One region of the Algoriphagus sp. NF genome, then DNA from elsewhere that is predicted to be linked to it. Evidence: riboswitches for the same ligand, from Rfam matches in the RefSeq annotation. Region 1 holds a riboswitch; each other region holds the start of a gene.

Region 1 (5,400 bases):
TTTCATGGATCGGGCGTACGGTAGAATGGACCCGAGCTGAGAAGCCCTAAGTCAATCAGCATTCAGGTAAAAGGAGCGTAAAATATATTGCAGCTGCTCAAATTCGATTAGAAAAGCATCATGTCCTGCCGTGGATTTGATTTCGCGATAGCTTCCTTTTGGAATGTGATTGGCGATAAATTGTGATTCTTCAGGTAAAAAAAGCAAATCTGAATCAACGCCAACTGCCAGCGTGCGAGCTTTTATTTTTTCTAATGCTTTTTTCAGGCTTTCCCTTCCTCTACCCAAATCATGACTATCCATTGCTTTGCTCAGCACCCAATAAGAGAGGGCGGTAAATCTATTTCCTAGTTTTTGACCTTGATACCTTAAATAAGTTGCAGCTCGAAATCCATCAACAGTTCCCTCAGGACTCTGCTGTTTTCGCTCAAAATCTGCCGGATGTCGATAGCTAAGCATTGCAATCGCTCTGGCAGTTTCCAAGCCTTTTCTTCCTGCCTCAGGAGATTTCTCTCCCCAGGTACAATCTGATTCAATAGCCATTCGCTGCGTTTCATTGAATCCTACCACCCATGGAGAGGATTTTGCAGTGGAAGCGAGAATGACTAGGTTTTTCAAGGTTTCTCCTAGCAAATAGGCCCATTCCAATGCAACCTGACCACCAAGTGAGCCACCTAAGAGCGTATGGATCGTACTAATTCCTAAACCTTCTCTGACCAAATCTAAGGCTCGAGCCATATCCCTTGTAGATAGGAAAGGAAAATCATAATAGTAGGCATCACCTGTTTTTGAATTGAGGGAAAGGGGACTGGTTGAACCGTAGCAGGATCCTAGTAAATTGACACAGATAATGAAGTGGTTTGCCGGATCGTAAAATTGATCTTCACCCACCATACCATTCCACCATTCGCCTACCTTGGAATCTCCAGTCAAGGCATGAACTACCCAAACTACATTGTTTTGCTCTGCATTCAGACTCCCATAGGTGGTGTAGGTCAGTTCTAGCTCAGGGAGAACTTTCCCAGACTCCAATTCAAATGGAGTCTGGGATATAAAGGATTCCGTACGCATTTCAATAGAAGGTATTGTTAACTTTTCAGTCATTTTATACTTGGTCAAAAGCCTGCTGCAAGTCTGCTTTCAAATCTTCAATGTGTTCAAAACCAACAGATAATCTCAACAAGCTTGGCGTTACTCCTGCAGCTAGTTGCTCTTGATCGCTGAGCTGCTGATGCGTAGTAGCTGATGGTTGAATAATGAGCGTTTTAGCATCGCCCACGTTGGCTAGGTGAGAGATCAATTGCAAGGAATCGATGACTTTAGTAGCTTTTTCCTTATCACCTGCTACTTCGAAACTTAGCACTCCACCAAATCCATTTCTCAAATATTTTTTCGCCAGTTCATGATAAGGGGAAGACTTCAGGCCTGGGTAATTCACCTTCTTTACTTTGGGATGATTTTCAAGCCATTCTGCCAATGCAAGGGCATTTTGTGTAGTTCGCTCGACACGCAAAGATAAAGTTTCCAGTCCTTGCAAGAGCAAGAAAGAATTGAATGGGCTCTGAGAAGGGCCAAAATCCCGAAGACCTTCAACTCTAGCGCGAATAGCAAAAGCTATATTGGGTAAGCCTAGTGGATTTCCTTCACCAAACACTTCCCAGAAATTGAGTCCATGATAGCCCTCCGAAGGCTCAGAAAATTGCGGAAACTTACCATTTCCCCAATTGAAATTACCACCATCTACTATGACGCCACCGACTGATGTGCCATGTCCGCCAATCCACTTGGTAGCCGAAGCGGTGACGATATTTGCTCCATGGTCGAGTGGTTTGCATAAAAATCCACCAGCTCCGAAGGTGTTGTCAACAATCAAAGGAATGTCATGTTTCTTTGCCACCTTGGCAATGGCTTCAAAATCTGGAATGTTAAATTCCGGATTACCAATTGTCTCTAGATAAATCGCTTTTGTTTTTTCATCGATCAATGCATCGAAGTTTTCTGGAGCATTTCCTTTGGCAAATCGAGCTTCGATACCAATACGCTTAAAAGCAACTTTAAATTGATTGTAAGTGCCACCGTAGAGGTAAGATGTGGACACAAAATTGTCCCCTGCTTGGAGAATATTGTTTAAAGCCAAAAACTGAGCTGCTTGACCAGAGGATGTAGCCAAAGCAGCTACTCCGCCTTCAAGTGCTGCTACCCGCTTTTCGAAGACATCGTTCGTCGGATTCATGATTCGGGTATAGATATTCCCAAATTCTTTCAATCCAAAAAGATTGGCTCCGTGCTCAGCGGAATTGAAGGTGTAGGAGGTGGTTTGATAAATTGGTACAGCCCTTGAATTGGTAGTTGGGTCAGGTTCTTGACCAGCATGTAACTGAAGTGTTTCAAAATGATAGTTAACAGACATAATTTATAGGGTTTAAAGGGTTAAGATTTACAAATTATTCAGTATTGCTATTAGCAATCCTGTTCGCGAGAAGCGATTTCAAAAGAAAGTGATGAAATGGGAGGTAAGGTGTTGTGTGTAATCATTTGCGAAGAATTTATATTTCCGAATGAGAATACCTCAGTCGGCAGGAATTGGCACCTTTCCACTTTGGAAGGTTGCCAGAGGGTCAATGAGCCTGTCTCTCGCCTCTTCTTTATAAATCCTCACACTCAAAAAGTATAAGGATGCAACAAAGTAAGCGCTGAGTTTTAAGATTTCAAAACGTTTCGGATAATTTAATGCTGAATTTTTAAAAGAGATAGTTCACTCCTTGATGTCAGAAGGAAATGAAGTGGCTTAACTATTTAATGAAATTCATTCAGGTTGTATTTGAAACCTTTGGTTTTTACATCAATTGATTTTTGAGTAGAAGAGCTGATGAAATTATTTAGGATTTCTTCGATATCCTTATCGATAAACTTGGCTTTGGTAGCATTGATTAGGACCTCACTTCCATCCGGAATAGACTCTAAAGCCTTCATCAGTGGAGCTTTGTTTAAATAGGACACTTGTTTCTGAAGCTTGAGTACATAAACTCCTTTATCCTCTGACAGGGTGACTGTTTTATGGTAGTTAGCCTGAATGATGAAGAAAAATCCAACCACCAAACCTATACCGATTCCAACTAGGAGATTTGTTAGTAAAATAGCGATGACGGTGACTATAAATGGTATAAACTGACTTCTTCCTTTAAGGTACTCATCGATAAATACAGAAGGCTTTGCCAATTTGTAGCCGACCATAATAAGGATGGCAGCAAGACAGCTTAAGGGGATTTGATTCAATATTTCTGGTATAGTTAATACCAAAATGAATATCAGGACTCCATGAAAAATTGCTGATAGTTTGGTTTTAGCACCGGCTCCAATATTGGCAGATGTCCGAACAATCACAGCAGTAACGGGGAGGCCTCCAATTAATCCCGAAATAGAATTTCCAACTCCCTGTGCTACAAGCTCTCGTGAGGTAGGTGTAATTCGTTTTTCCGGATCCATCTTATCTCCGGCTTCGATACTCAAGAGCGTTTCAATGCTGGCAATCACAGCTATTGTCACGGCGATAATCCAGAAATTGGAGGTGTTGATGGCTGAAAAATCAGGAAAAGTTAATAAGCTCGCCATTTCGGCTAAGTTTCCGGCAATCGGAATATTCACCAAAAGTTTACCGCTTTGAATCCAATCGGGAAGAAAGATCTGGTAAAATTTATTAATTAAAACTCCCAAAACTACTACCCAAAGTGCGCCAGGAATTACACCTGCCAACTTATGAGCTTTTATTTTGGGTCTATCGAAAAAGTTAAGGATAAGTAGTGAAATCAGAGTGATTGGGATTGCTCCAATGCTAAAATTTTGAAAGGCAAACCATATTTCCGAAAAGGAACTGCTACTTTCCAATTGCGCAAGGCCCATTGCTTCCTTATTCCAGCCAAGTCCATGCGGTATTTGCTTAATGATCAGGATGAGGCCGATGGCAGTGAGCATCCCTTTTATCACAGAATGCGGGAAATAATAGCCCAAAACCCCAGCCTTTGCAAAACCGAGAATAATCTGAATAAGTCCCGCAATCACGACAGTACCAAGAAAAAGATCGAAACTGCCTAAGCTGGCAATGGAATCCAAAACAATAACGGTAAGTCCTGCAGCAGGTCCACTGACACTGACATGAGAACCTGAAAGAACGCCGATTACTACACCTCCGATTATTCCGGCAATCAAACCTGCCAAGGGCGGAGCACCACTTGCCACTGCAATTCCCAAGCATAAAGGCAATGCCACCAAAAAGACCACAAGCGAGGCCTTCAAGTCATTCTTTATGATGTTTTTGGTGATGGTCTGAGCCATATGAGCCGTGTGGGTTGAAAAGTTTATTATATAAAATAGACGCTCAACTAGGGCTCAAAAGTTCTCCAAAGGCAGTGTCAATTGCGGTAAAATCAAAGGAATCTAAGGCAGTTTTGAATTTGGTTTCAATCGCAGGTAAGCATAGATTGCCAATGCTTCCCTCGTGGGTATGGGAAACAGTGCTTTGGTCAGGTGCAAAATTACCGGATTCTATATCCAAACCGACTTTTTTATAGGCATCTCTAAATGGCATTCCACTTAATACTAAATCATTGACAACCTCCACGGAAAATACATGCTGATAAAACTTGTCATTCAGGACATCCTTTTTGATTTGAATATCTTTAAGCATGAAATTGGACATTTCTACGCAGCTTTTAAGACTCTCAAGTCCGGGGAAAATTTCCTCTTTCAAAAGTTGTAAATCACGATGATAGCCTGTCGTGGAATTAGTCAAAATCATCGAAATAGTCTGAGGAATGGATTGAATTTGATTGGTTTTGGCACGAATCAGTTCAAATACATCTGGATTTTTCTTGTGAGGCATGATACTCGAACCAGTGGTGAGTTCATCCGGAAAACTTATAAACCCGAATTGTTGATTCATAAACAGACAAACATCATCTGCAAGACGATTCAGTGTGGCTGCAATTCCCGCCAGGGCAAAAGAAAGAGTTCTTTCCGTCTTTCCACGGCTATTTTGTGCGTTAATCACATTGTGATGTAAGTCTGAGAAGCCCAATAATCGGGTAGTGTAAGTTCTGTCTAAAGGAAAGCTTGAACCATATCCAGCCGCGGAACCCAATGGATTTTTATCCGATAAATCAAAAGCTGCTTTTAAAAGCGCTAGGTCTTCACTTAGCCCCTCCAAAACAGAGGAAAACCAAAGCCCAAAGCTTGAAGGCATGGCCAATTGGGTGTGCGTATATCCCGGCATTAGGTCTTTTTGATGTTTCTCCGAAAGATGGGCTAGGAGTTCGCCCAACTCCTTAATTGATTCAACCAATTCACGGATTGCAGCTCGGTAATACAGCTTCAAATCAACGAGAACCTGGTCATTTCGGCTTC
Region 2 (5,400 bases), on a different contig from region 1:
TTGGCTAAAAGGAAACTTGAAGAGTCAGAGGAAAAGTACAGGACCTTAGTGGAAGAGTCCACAGAGATTATTTTTTCCTTAACAGATTCATTTATCATCAATTATATCTCTCCGAATATCAAGCAGTATTTGGGCTATGATGTTGAGGAGGTTTTGGGTAAAAGTATTTTTGAATTTCTTCACCCAGAGGACTATCAGACATTTCAGGGAATGCTATCCGAGTCCAAAGACTTCCTAGCCGAACATCAGTTCTTGGAATTCCGCCTTCCCCATAAAAATGGTGAGGTTCGAATCTTCAACTCAAACGGTAGGACAATCCTCGATAAAGATGGGAAATCCCGCTTCTACACAGGCGTAGTTCGGGATATTTCCAAGTTAAAGCAGGCTCAAGCTGAGCTTCTTAAGGCTAAGGAAAATGCGGAAGAAGCATCGCGGATAAAATCCCAATTTTTATCTGTGATGAGCCATGAAATCCGAACGCCGATGAATGCGGTGATTGGACTTTCCCACTTTTTGATGGAAGATGACCCTAGGCCTGATCAGCTCGAAAATCTCAAGACCTTACAGTTTTCTGCAGAAAGCTTGATGGCGCTGATCAATGATATTTTGGATTACAATAAGATTGACTCGGGTAAGGTAGAACTGGAATTGCTTCCGCTTGACCTTCGCAATCTGTTGCATAGAATTATCCACTCTCACAGCTTCCAGGCACATGAGAAAGGCTTGAAGATCTCCTGTGAGATTGATGAATCCATACCACAATTAGTGATTGGTGACCAAATCCGACTGGGTCAAATCATTAATAACCTGGTGAGTAATGCCATTAAGTTTACAGAAAAGGGTTCGGTCAAAATCAGTCTTCAAGAAAAAGAGCGGGATCCTAAAGTGGGAAGTCGCATTTTATTCCGCTTTGAGGATACCGGGATTGGAATTCCTAAGGAGAAAATCGGGAATATTTTTGAGGCTTTCACCCAAGCATCTTCCGAGACAACCCGGAAATATGGAGGAACCGGATTGGGTTTGGCGATAGTCAAGCGCTTGGTAGAAATGTACGGTGGGGAGATTCATTATTCTCCTAACCCATCGGGAGGAAGTGTATTCGAATTCGAGATTGCTCTTCAGGTAAAAGAGAAAAAAGAAGATAGTTCACCGAACCTGGGCTTTACTTCGCTAAGAAGTTTAGAAAACTATTCGATCTTGGTGGCAGAGGACAATATGGTCAATCAGTTGCTGATCAAGAAGTTTTTGAATAAGTGGAATACAGGTCACTTGGAATTGGCTAATGATGGGCAGCAAGCCCTAGAATTATTCGAAAAGGGAGATTTTGACTTGATACTTTTGGATTTACAAATGCCTGTTTTGGATGGATTTTCTGTAGCAAGAGCCATCAGAAGTCACTCAGATGCCAAAAAATCACAGATACCCATTTTAGCACTGACGGCAACTTCACTGGAGGAAATCAAGGAAGAGTTGAACAAAATTGGCTTCAATGATTACGTTCCAAAACCATTTACGCCGGATCTTTTGTACGAAAAAATCTCAAAATTTGAGAGAAAAAGGAAACCTGCTTCTGATTAGCATGCATTTTGCCTTCAAAGGATTTACCTTCGTCTTTAGAAAAAGTCCCAATCTATGCGCAATTTTTTCAGAAGCTCCATTCTGATTCTATTGGTTTTTCAGCCGTTTTTGATTCTTGCCCAAGGCTTGGTGTCCAAGCGAACGACCCTCTATGCCGTGATCGGTACCAGTGGTGCTGAGCTCAATCAATTTAACCGGATGCTCAGTGATCGAGGACTTTCTCCGCTTCGAAATCGCTACCATACGCTTGGGCTTGGCTATCAAAACAGACTGAATGATTTTGTCTTTGGAGCCGAGCTTTACCACAACCGAGGCAATCAATCTGATTTGGATGGTTATAATTTAGGGCATCGATCTTCCCGTTTTTTGCTGAATGTTGGCTATGCCTTTACCGAAGAATCACGATTTCAACTCATTCACTACATGTCTTTGGGAGTCGGTTTTTTGAATTTTCAGATGCTTAAAGCAACTGAAGCGCAAAACCTCCCGGATTTTCTTGCCAATCCAGAGCGGGGATTTATCCTGAGAGAAAATGACATCCAGCGAGGAACGATGCGCTACGGTGACTTTTTGACCGAAATCGGCTTCCAACTTAGTTATGATTTTGATCTTCCTAGGAGAAAAGAAGCCTTGGCTGTGATTGCGAAATTAGGATATGCCTTCAGTCCAATTGAGGGAAAATGGACGATGAGTGGGATGTCATTCCAAAACGCGCAAAGTGGTGCTTTTCTAAGAGTTGGTGCGGGCCTGACTATTCCTGACCGTAATTTTTTTTACAAAGATGCCAGCATGAGTTTTCAGTTGGTATCAGGGATTCATTTCACCAAACCCAACACATTTAATTCACAGCTTGTTGAAGCAGGCTTAGAACCATTGGAAGGCATGCCAAGAAATCTGGGCTTGAAGATCACTGGCGAAAATGAAAAGCTGCTCTATGGGGTGGAAGTCTTCAATTTGGCCATGGATGGAGACGCTAATTCGTTGAAATCCCATTCCCTTAACAGCCTTCGGATTTATGCTAACGGAGGTTGGAAACTAATTGAGTACCGGAATATGGCCATTCATGGCATGGGTGGTATTGGCTATGGGAATATTCGCTACACTTTGTCCACGGATGAAAAGCCCGATTTTCCAGAGCTTTTTCAGCAGAGGGATTATGATGGATATTTGAAAAACAGTGGCTTGATGGCCAAGCCCGAGCTTTCTTTTGAATATGCCTACCCGATTACGAAGCGAAAGCTGATTGATTTGGTATTTACCACCTCGGTAGGCTATGAACTGGCATTGGCAAATTATCGACTCGCGGAATTGGATATGGCAGGCTTTATGACTGCGCCTTATGTGTCATTTGGCTTCGGTATTCGTCCTTGACGCGGCTTTGATACTTAGTTTTTAATTAAAGCTATGCTAACTAGTATTTTTTCCAAATAGGACTTACATTTGGGATGCTTATCGAGAAAGACTGAGGGAAGGGCCCTACGACGTCTTAGCAACCTGAAAACAAGGTGCTAATTCCCATTCCGGAATCGCCGGAAGAAGATGAGCGGAAAAATTTACCACCCGTATTTTTCTCCGTGTTTTGCTCGATAAGCTTTTTGAACAAAAAAACTATGCAAAACAGAACGGAATTACTCCTTCAAGCAATTAAAAACAGAATCCTAATCCTAGATGGCGCCATGGGAACCATGATTCAGCGCTATAAACTGGAGGAGGAAGATTTTCGCACGTCTGAGTTGGCGAATCACCCCAAAGCTTTGAAAGGAAATAATGATTTATTGTCTCTTAGCCGTCCGGAAATCATCAAAGCTATTCATGCTGAATATCTGGAAGCTGGTGCTGATATTATAGAAACCAACACCTTTTCGGGAACATCGATCGCACAGGAAGATTATCAACTTTCACATTTGGCTTATGAAATCAATTTCCAGTCAGCCAAGCTTGCTCGAGAGGTTGCAGAAGAATTTACCAAGAAGAATCCTGATAAACCTCGTTTCGTTGCAGGTGCCATGGGGCCGACCAACCGAACCGCGTCGATTTCTCCTGATGTAAATGATCCGGGTTATCGAGCCATTACTTTTGATCAGTTGGCAGAAGCTTATGCAGAGCAGGTGAGGGGCCTTTTGGATGGAGGAGCCGATATTTTATTGGTTGAGACCATATTTGATACCCTGAATGCCAAAGCTGCGCTTTATGCCATTCAGGATGTATTTGAAGAAAGAGGAATTCCTTTGGATCCGAAAGAAGGAGGAATTCCAATTATGATTTCAGGTACGATTACCGATGCTTCCGGGAGAACACTTTCGGGACAAACTACCGAGGCTTTCCTGATTTCTATTTCTCACGTGCCTTTGCTTTCTGTCGGTTTGAATTGTGCGCTTGGAGCCAAGGAACTCAGACCTTATCTGAAAGTACTTTCCCAGAAAGCTCCTTTTTATGTATCCGCCTATCCCAATGCGGGACTACCCAATGAATTTGGGGCCTACGATCAAGGCGCAGAGGAAATGGCCAGTCAGGTAGGAGAATTCCTTCAGGAAGGAATGCTCAATATCCTTGGAGGTTGCTGCGGAACAACTCCCGATCACATCCGGGCCATGGCCACCTTAGCTGCAAAATATCAACCTAGAAAAGTCGAAGAGGAATTAGAAGAGGAGGAAAACAATGCCTAAGCAAGACTATTTGAAATTATCCGGACTAGAGCCTCTAGTCTTTTCACCCAATATCAACTTTGTCAATGTGGGTGAACGGACTAATGTGACAGGATCAAAGAAATTTGCCCGTCTGATCTTGAATGGAGAATATGATGAAGCACTGGAAGTAGCTCTAGACCAAGTTCGGGGTGGAGCACAGATCCTTGATGTCTGTATGGATGAGGGGATGCTTGATGGCGAGGCAGCCATGGTGAAGTTTTTGAATTTGATTGCTTCTGAACCTGAAATAAGCCGAATTCCCATTATGATCGATAGCTCCAAATGGAGTATCATCTTGGCTGGATTGAAGTGCGTGCAGGGTAAAGGAATCGTCAATTCCATTTCCCTGAAAAATGGGGAAGAAGAGTTTATCCAGCAAGCAAAAACCATCAAGAAGTTTGGAGCTGCGGTTGTAGTGATGGCATTTGATGAAGATGGTCAAGCAGACACCTTCGAGCGAAGAATTGAAATCTGCGAGCGTAGCTACAGAATTCTAGTCGATCGCGTCAAATTTAATCCACAGGATATCATCTTTGATCCCAATATATTTCCTGTTGCTACAGGAATGGAGGAGCATAGGAAAAATGCTTTAGACTTCTTTTTGGCAACGAAATGGATCAAAGAAAACCTTCCTGGAGCCAAAGTCAGTGGTGGAGTCAGTAATGTGTCTTTCTCTTTCCGAGGAAATAATCCCGTCCGAGAAGCCATGCATGCAGCATTTCTTTACCATGCCATTCACCATGGAATGGACTTGGGTATTGTCAATCCTACCATGTTGGAAGTATATGATGACATTCCAAAGGATCTCCTAGAACGAGTAGAAGACGTTCTTTTTGACCGAAGGTCAGATGCTACAGAGCGGCTTTTGGATTTTGCCGAGACAGTCAAGTCTTCCGGTAAGAAAGAAGCTGTGAATGAGGCTTGGCGCTCTGACCCTGTTGGGAAAAGGATAGAACATGCCTTGGTGAAGGGGATTTTGGATTACATCGTAGAAGATACCGAAGCAGCGCGTCAGGAACTTGTCAATCCGCTGAAAGTGATTGAAGGTCCTCTAATGGATGGAATGAATGTGGTTGGAGATCTATTCGGAGAAGGTAAAATGTTCCTTCCTCAGGTGGTCAAATCAGCCCGTGTG
Region 3 (5,400 bases), on a different contig from region 1:
GCGGCAAAATTAATAGCCAATATGCTCACTTCAGCTGGTGCGGACCGAATCATGACCTGTGATCTACATGCTGGTCAAATTCAAGGATTTTTTGACATACCATTGGATCATTTGAATGGATCAGCTATCTTTGTGCCCTATTTGCAAATGCTGAACCTGCCTGATCTCATTTTCGCATCTCCTGATGTGGGTGGCGTAGCTAGAGCAAGGGCTTATGCAAAGCATTTTGAAGTAGAAATGGTCGTCTGTGATAAGCACAGAAAAAGAGCCAACGAAATCGCCTCTATGCAGGTGATTGGAGATGTAGAAGGAAAGGATGTAGTTTTGGTAGATGATCTGGTAGACACTGCAGGTACACTTTGCAAAGCTGCCCAAATCATCATGGACAAAGGAGCTAAATCAGTCAGAGCAATTGCAACGCATGGAGTTCTTTCTGGAAAGGCTTATGAAAATATCGAAAACTCTGCTTTAGCAGAATTAGTCATTACAGACACGATTCCACTCAAGCAAAAATCATCCAAAATCCATGTGCTCAGTGTAGCAGACCTTTTCTCAAAGGCAATCCACGCTGTCACAGGCAATACCTCCATCAGCTCCTTATTTATTTGAAAAACTAATTTTAAATACAAATACACATGAAAACACTAGAGATTATAGGGTTTAAAAGAGCAAATCTCGACAGTGCGAGTTTGAAAGAAATCAGAGAATCAGGTAGCGTACCTTGCGTAGTGTACGGCCCAGGTATCCCTGAGCAGATTCACTTCCACAGTCCTGCTATCCTTTTCAGAGACTTGATCTACACTCCTGAGGTTCACTTGGTAGACCTTAACGTTGAAGGAACTCACATCAAGGCTGTGTTGAAAGATGCGCAGTTCCATCCAGTCAGTGAAGTTTTACTTCACGTGGACTTCATGGCTTACACTGAAGACAGACCTATCAAGTTTGAGATTCCAGTGAAAGTAGTAGGTAACTCTCCTGGTATCACAAAAGGTGGTAAACTAGAATTGAAAACCAGATCATTGAAAGTAAAGGGACTTGCAAAGGATTTCCCTGATTTCATTGAGGTTGATATTTCTAAGCTTGACCTTGGAAAGTCTTTCAAAGTAGGTGAATTGAAGCCTGAGAACTTTGAAATTCTAACCAGTCCAAATGTATCCATCGTGACTATCGGAATTCCAAGAGCTCTTCGTGGCAAAAAAGGTGGCGACGAGGAATAATCAATTAGAATCTTGATCAAATCCTGCCTCCCAAGGGCAGGATTTTTTTATTTTAATGCTACAAAGACATTCGTATGAAATATCTGATAGTAGGACTAGGTAATATTGGACCGGAATACGAGCTCACAAGGCATAATATTGGGTTTCTGACTTTGGATAGACTAGCTGAAAAAACAGCTGCAGACTGGAAAAGTGACCGATTAGCCTTCAAAACTGAAATCAAGCATAAAGGGCGAACGCTACATTTGATCAAACCTACCACTTACATGAATCTCAGTGGTAAGGCCGTAAACTATTGGATGAAAGAGCTCAACGTATCGAAGGAAAATATACTCGTTCTAGTCGATGACGTTGCTATTCCATTCGGCAAATTACGAATGCGTGCCAAAGGGAGTTCTGCCGGTCATAATGGACTAAAAAACATTGAAGCGCTTTGCGGAGGGCAAGACTATCCGAGACTAAGAATGGGGATTGGAGATGACTTCCCAAAAGGGCGACAGGTAGATTATGTCTTAGGTAGATTTACTCAAAACGAGTTTGATGAGTTACCCATTATGATGGACAAAGCCATAGAAATGATTTTTGGATTCTGTACCATAGGCATATCCCAAACTATGACCCAATTTAATGACTGATTTAAAAGGGAGATTTGGAAATGACCAAATCTCCCTCTTTATTTGTATCACTTCAGGCAACTGATTTATAAAGAAGAGGCGAGAGAATAGGCTCTATGACCCTCTGGCAACCATCCCGAAATCTCTTCGAGAAAGGTGCCAAATCCTACCCAAATTGGGAACTATAAGTTGGCGTAAAATCTACCCCTATTTCTGGTTCGGTGTGAATTTTTGGGAAAATCTTTATCAGTCGCATAGCCTGATTTTTCCAAAAAAATTATTCTATGGCACATTTCGAAACAGAGTCAATCCGAACCCAATCCCGAACCAACGAGCGGGAACACTCAGCCCCTATTTTTCTGACATCAAGCTTTACATTCGATTCTGCTGAAGAAGCTAGAGCTACTTTTGCAGATGAAACCTCAGGAAATATTTATTCCAGGTATGCTAACCCCAATTCCTCAGAATTGATCGAAAAGGTCTGTCGAGCAGAGGGAACTGAAGATGGGGTAGCTACTGCTTCTGGTATGGCAGCGATGTTTGGAAGTATAGCCTCTCTCCTCCAGCAAGGAGACCATGTCTTGGCGGCACGCTCACTTTTTGGCTCTACTCATCAATTACTCACTCGAGTCTTTCCAAAATGGGGAATCACCTCCACTTATGGAGATATTTCGGACTATCAAAACTGGGAAAAGCTTTTACAGGCAAATACGAAAATGCTCTTTTTGGAAACCCCTTCCAACCCAGGTCTGGAAATCATCGACCTGGAGTGGGCAGGAAAGTTCGCCACTGCACACAATCTGATTTTGGTAGTGGACAATTGCTTTGCGACTCCCTATTTGCAGCAGCCTGCCAAATGGGGTGCCCATATCGTCACACACAGTGCTACGAAATACATCGATGGGCAAGGACGCGTCCTAGGTGGACTGATTTTAGGCAAAAAAGACCTGATCAAAGAGGTTCAGTTTTTTACCCGCCATACGGGCCCTGCTATCTCACCTTTCAATGCTTGGATGCTATCAAAGAGCATGGAAACACTGGCTGTTCGTATGGACAGGCATTGTGAAAGCTCATTAAAAATTGCAAGCTACTTTGAAGGGAAATCGGGCATAAATGAAGTAAAGTATCCATTTCTAAAATCTCACCCTCAACATCACCTTGCTCAAAAACAAATGAGTCAGGGAGGAGGAATAGTCACCTTAAATCTCGAGGGTGGCATAAGTCGGGCACAACGATTCATTGATCAGCTACAAATGATCTCAATCACTGCAAATCTTGGAGATAGCCGAAGTATCATTACACATCCTGCCTCTACCACACATAGCAAGCTCACTGAAGAGGAGCGGGAAAGAGTAGGGATTCATCCTGGACTTATCAGGCTATCGGTTGGATTAGAACATCCTGAAGATATTGTAAAGGATGTGGAACGAGCATTGGAAAGATCCAAATAAAAAAAGCGACCTAGAGTCGCTTTAAATTTCACCAAGTCGTATGCTTGAGTTTGGGAAAAGCCCGAATGATATCACTAAGACTGATTTGCCCTACTAATCTATTGTCCTTCAAAACTGGAAAACGACGAATCTTAAGTTCTAAAAACTTTCCTGCTGCATCAAAAAGCGATAAATCCGGTGATAAAGTCATCACATCTGTGCTCATGTGCTCTTTTACTTTTGCAGGAAACTTCGGTGTATTGGTGTATTTCCCTTTGATGATTTCTTTCAGGCAATCTACCTCTGAGATGATTCCTACCAAGCCCCCTGATTCATCCACCACAGGAGCTCCGGAAATTTTCCTTTTTGTCAGCACCTCAAGTACCTGGTCAATGGTGTCTTCCGGATGAAATGTCACCAAATTGGTACTCATGTGATCTCTGACCAAAATGGGAGTTGGAGTATTTCTTTTTGGCTCCGCTAGTCTTACTCCTTGAAAACTTTTAACCATGATTGAGATTTTTTTAAAGTGAACTTATAAACTACTGATTTTCAGCTTAAAATCCAATCATTAAATTAAAAAATATATATTTTCAGATTTTTATTTTGATTTAATTAATTAATTAAAAATTTTATTCTTTATGAATAAAATTGGTCGCCACTTTTCAGAAGGTCCTTTGTAAAGGTCATTAAAATCAAAACTTCCTACCAAAATATCCAAATCCCCATCCTCATCAACATCGCCTTTTGAAAGTATCAGGTAATTGGTATCAAATTGAACTTTTGGTAAATAGGGTTTAAACTGATTCTTGCCCTTATTTTCAAAGAAAATCAAATCCTCTTTTGGTTTTTGACTTTTATCTGGAAAAAAGGAAATCGCTACGATATCCAAGTCCCCATCTTGATCAAAATCAGCGACTTCCACTCCACTTGCACCATACATGGGATAAAACCAACTTTCCTCAAATTCATTTTCACCGAGATTATGGAAAATTCGCACACCATGATAGTTTTTCAAAATCTGGGATTGGTCTGCATTGTCCCCATTGACGAGGACAAGATCCAGCTTCCCATCGTCATTCATATCTACGAGCTGAAAATCACTGGAGCCGAATGCAGGTTGGAACTGAAGCAAAATCCTTTCGAAAAATCTTCCCTCGCCTTGATTTTCCCAAAGAAAAATACCTTCAGCCGCCTGTGTCATCATCCCTACAATGTCCAAATCTCCATCCCCGTCCCAATCAACCAACTCTGTCTTTCGGGCACCAGGCAGTGCCTTCAATACTACTTCCTCATTTTCTTCATCCCCACCGAAAAACACACTAAGCTTTCCCAAGTGATTTCCAAATTGCGAAATCACCCGATCTTGAAGGCCATCCCCATTTAAATCCCCCCAGGAAACATGAACCGGACGCATTAATTTTTCCTGAATAATTTCCCTTTTCCAATCTCCCTCATTGGGAATAAAACGTACAATATTACCAAGGGAATCATTTGATGGGTCCATACGTCCCATAGTCAAGAGTTCGAAAGAACTCCCTCTCTTCGCTATAGAAACTGGAGCAATACCGGTATTCAGGGAGTCGAGGAGCGTAGGGTTTTCTGAAAGATCCAAATAAAAAAGTTTTTTGAATCGATGCCCTAGCCAAATCCGCGAAGCACTGTCAACATGAATCATCGTGGTCAAATCAGGGTAAACGAAATCAAAGGCTGGCATCAACACCTCAAATCCAGGAATTCCCAATTCAGGCGCTATCTTTTCTTTCTGTGGAAGAGGAAAATCCGGAGCTTTGGAGAGATAATAATCCCGCAACTTCTCCCAATCATCCTTCTTAATAAGTGGAATGTCTGAATAAATCCCTGAAGGAACTCCTCGGTCTCGAGGTAGCGTTACCCCAAAATCTTCCTCAAGGTATAGGCCCATTCGCATTCGCATATCCGGCAGCACATTTTCTTTCCAGGTTACCTTATCCAAAATGGATGGATCTGGCATCAAATGGCAATTGCCACAGTACAATTCAGCTAATTTTTCCCCGCCCAAATTCAGATCCATTTGAGAAAGCTGATAAAGGCTAGGGACAGGTTGCTTTCGCTCAGAAATAGGCTCACAAGCCCAGTTAAGTACTAGAAAAAGTAAAA

Evidence for each region. Region 1 has a riboswitch for S-adenosylmethionine ahead of OU792_RS14295 (O-acetylhomoserine aminocarboxypropyltransferase/cysteine synthase family protein). Riboswitches for the same ligand answer to the same signal wherever they lie in the genome.
Region 2: linked by a shared signal. The riboswitch ahead of OU792_RS15425 (homocysteine S-methyltransferase family protein) and the one ahead of OU792_RS14295 (O-acetylhomoserine aminocarboxypropyltransferase/cysteine synthase family protein) in region 1 are both predicted to bind S-adenosylmethionine.
Region 3: linked by a shared signal. The riboswitch ahead of OU792_RS12400 (trans-sulfuration enzyme family protein) and the one ahead of OU792_RS14295 (O-acetylhomoserine aminocarboxypropyltransferase/cysteine synthase family protein) in region 1 are both predicted to bind S-adenosylmethionine.

Annotation. Positions count from the first base shown of each region.
Region 1 covers NZ_JAPEIB010000032.1:28,020-33,419, reverse strand. The annotation lists gene OU792_RS14305 (DUF2147 domain-containing protein) at 1-50, shown strand, start outside; gene OU792_RS14300 (homoserine O-acetyltransferase family protein) at 52-1,104, opposite strand; gene OU792_RS14295 (O-acetylhomoserine aminocarboxypropyltransferase/cysteine synthase family protein) at 1,106-2,410, opposite strand; SAM riboswitch class I at 2,544-2,654, opposite strand; gene OU792_RS14290 (SulP family inorganic anion transporter) at 2,797-4,332, opposite strand; gene argH (argininosuccinate lyase) at 4,376-5,400, opposite strand, start outside.
Region 2 covers NZ_JAPEIB010000039.1:7,237-12,636, forward strand. The annotation lists gene OU792_RS15415 (PAS domain S-box protein) at 1-1,578, shown strand, start outside; gene OU792_RS15420 (hypothetical protein) at 1,633-2,949, shown strand; SAM riboswitch class I at 3,025-3,124, shown strand; gene OU792_RS15425 (homocysteine S-methyltransferase family protein) at 3,189-4,244, shown strand; gene metH (methionine synthase) at 4,237-5,400, shown strand, end outside.
Region 3 covers NZ_JAPEIB010000024.1:42,887-48,286, forward strand. The annotation lists gene OU792_RS12385 (ribose-phosphate pyrophosphokinase) at 1-609, shown strand, start outside; gene OU792_RS12390 (50S ribosomal protein L25/general stress protein Ctc) at 636-1,217, shown strand; gene pth (aminoacyl-tRNA hydrolase) at 1,292-1,852, shown strand; SAM riboswitch class I at 1,915-2,022, shown strand; gene OU792_RS12400 (trans-sulfuration enzyme family protein) at 2,116-3,282, shown strand; gene OU792_RS12405 (CBS domain-containing protein) at 3,311-3,772, opposite strand; gene OU792_RS12410 (FG-GAP repeat domain-containing protein) at 3,881-5,400, opposite strand, start outside.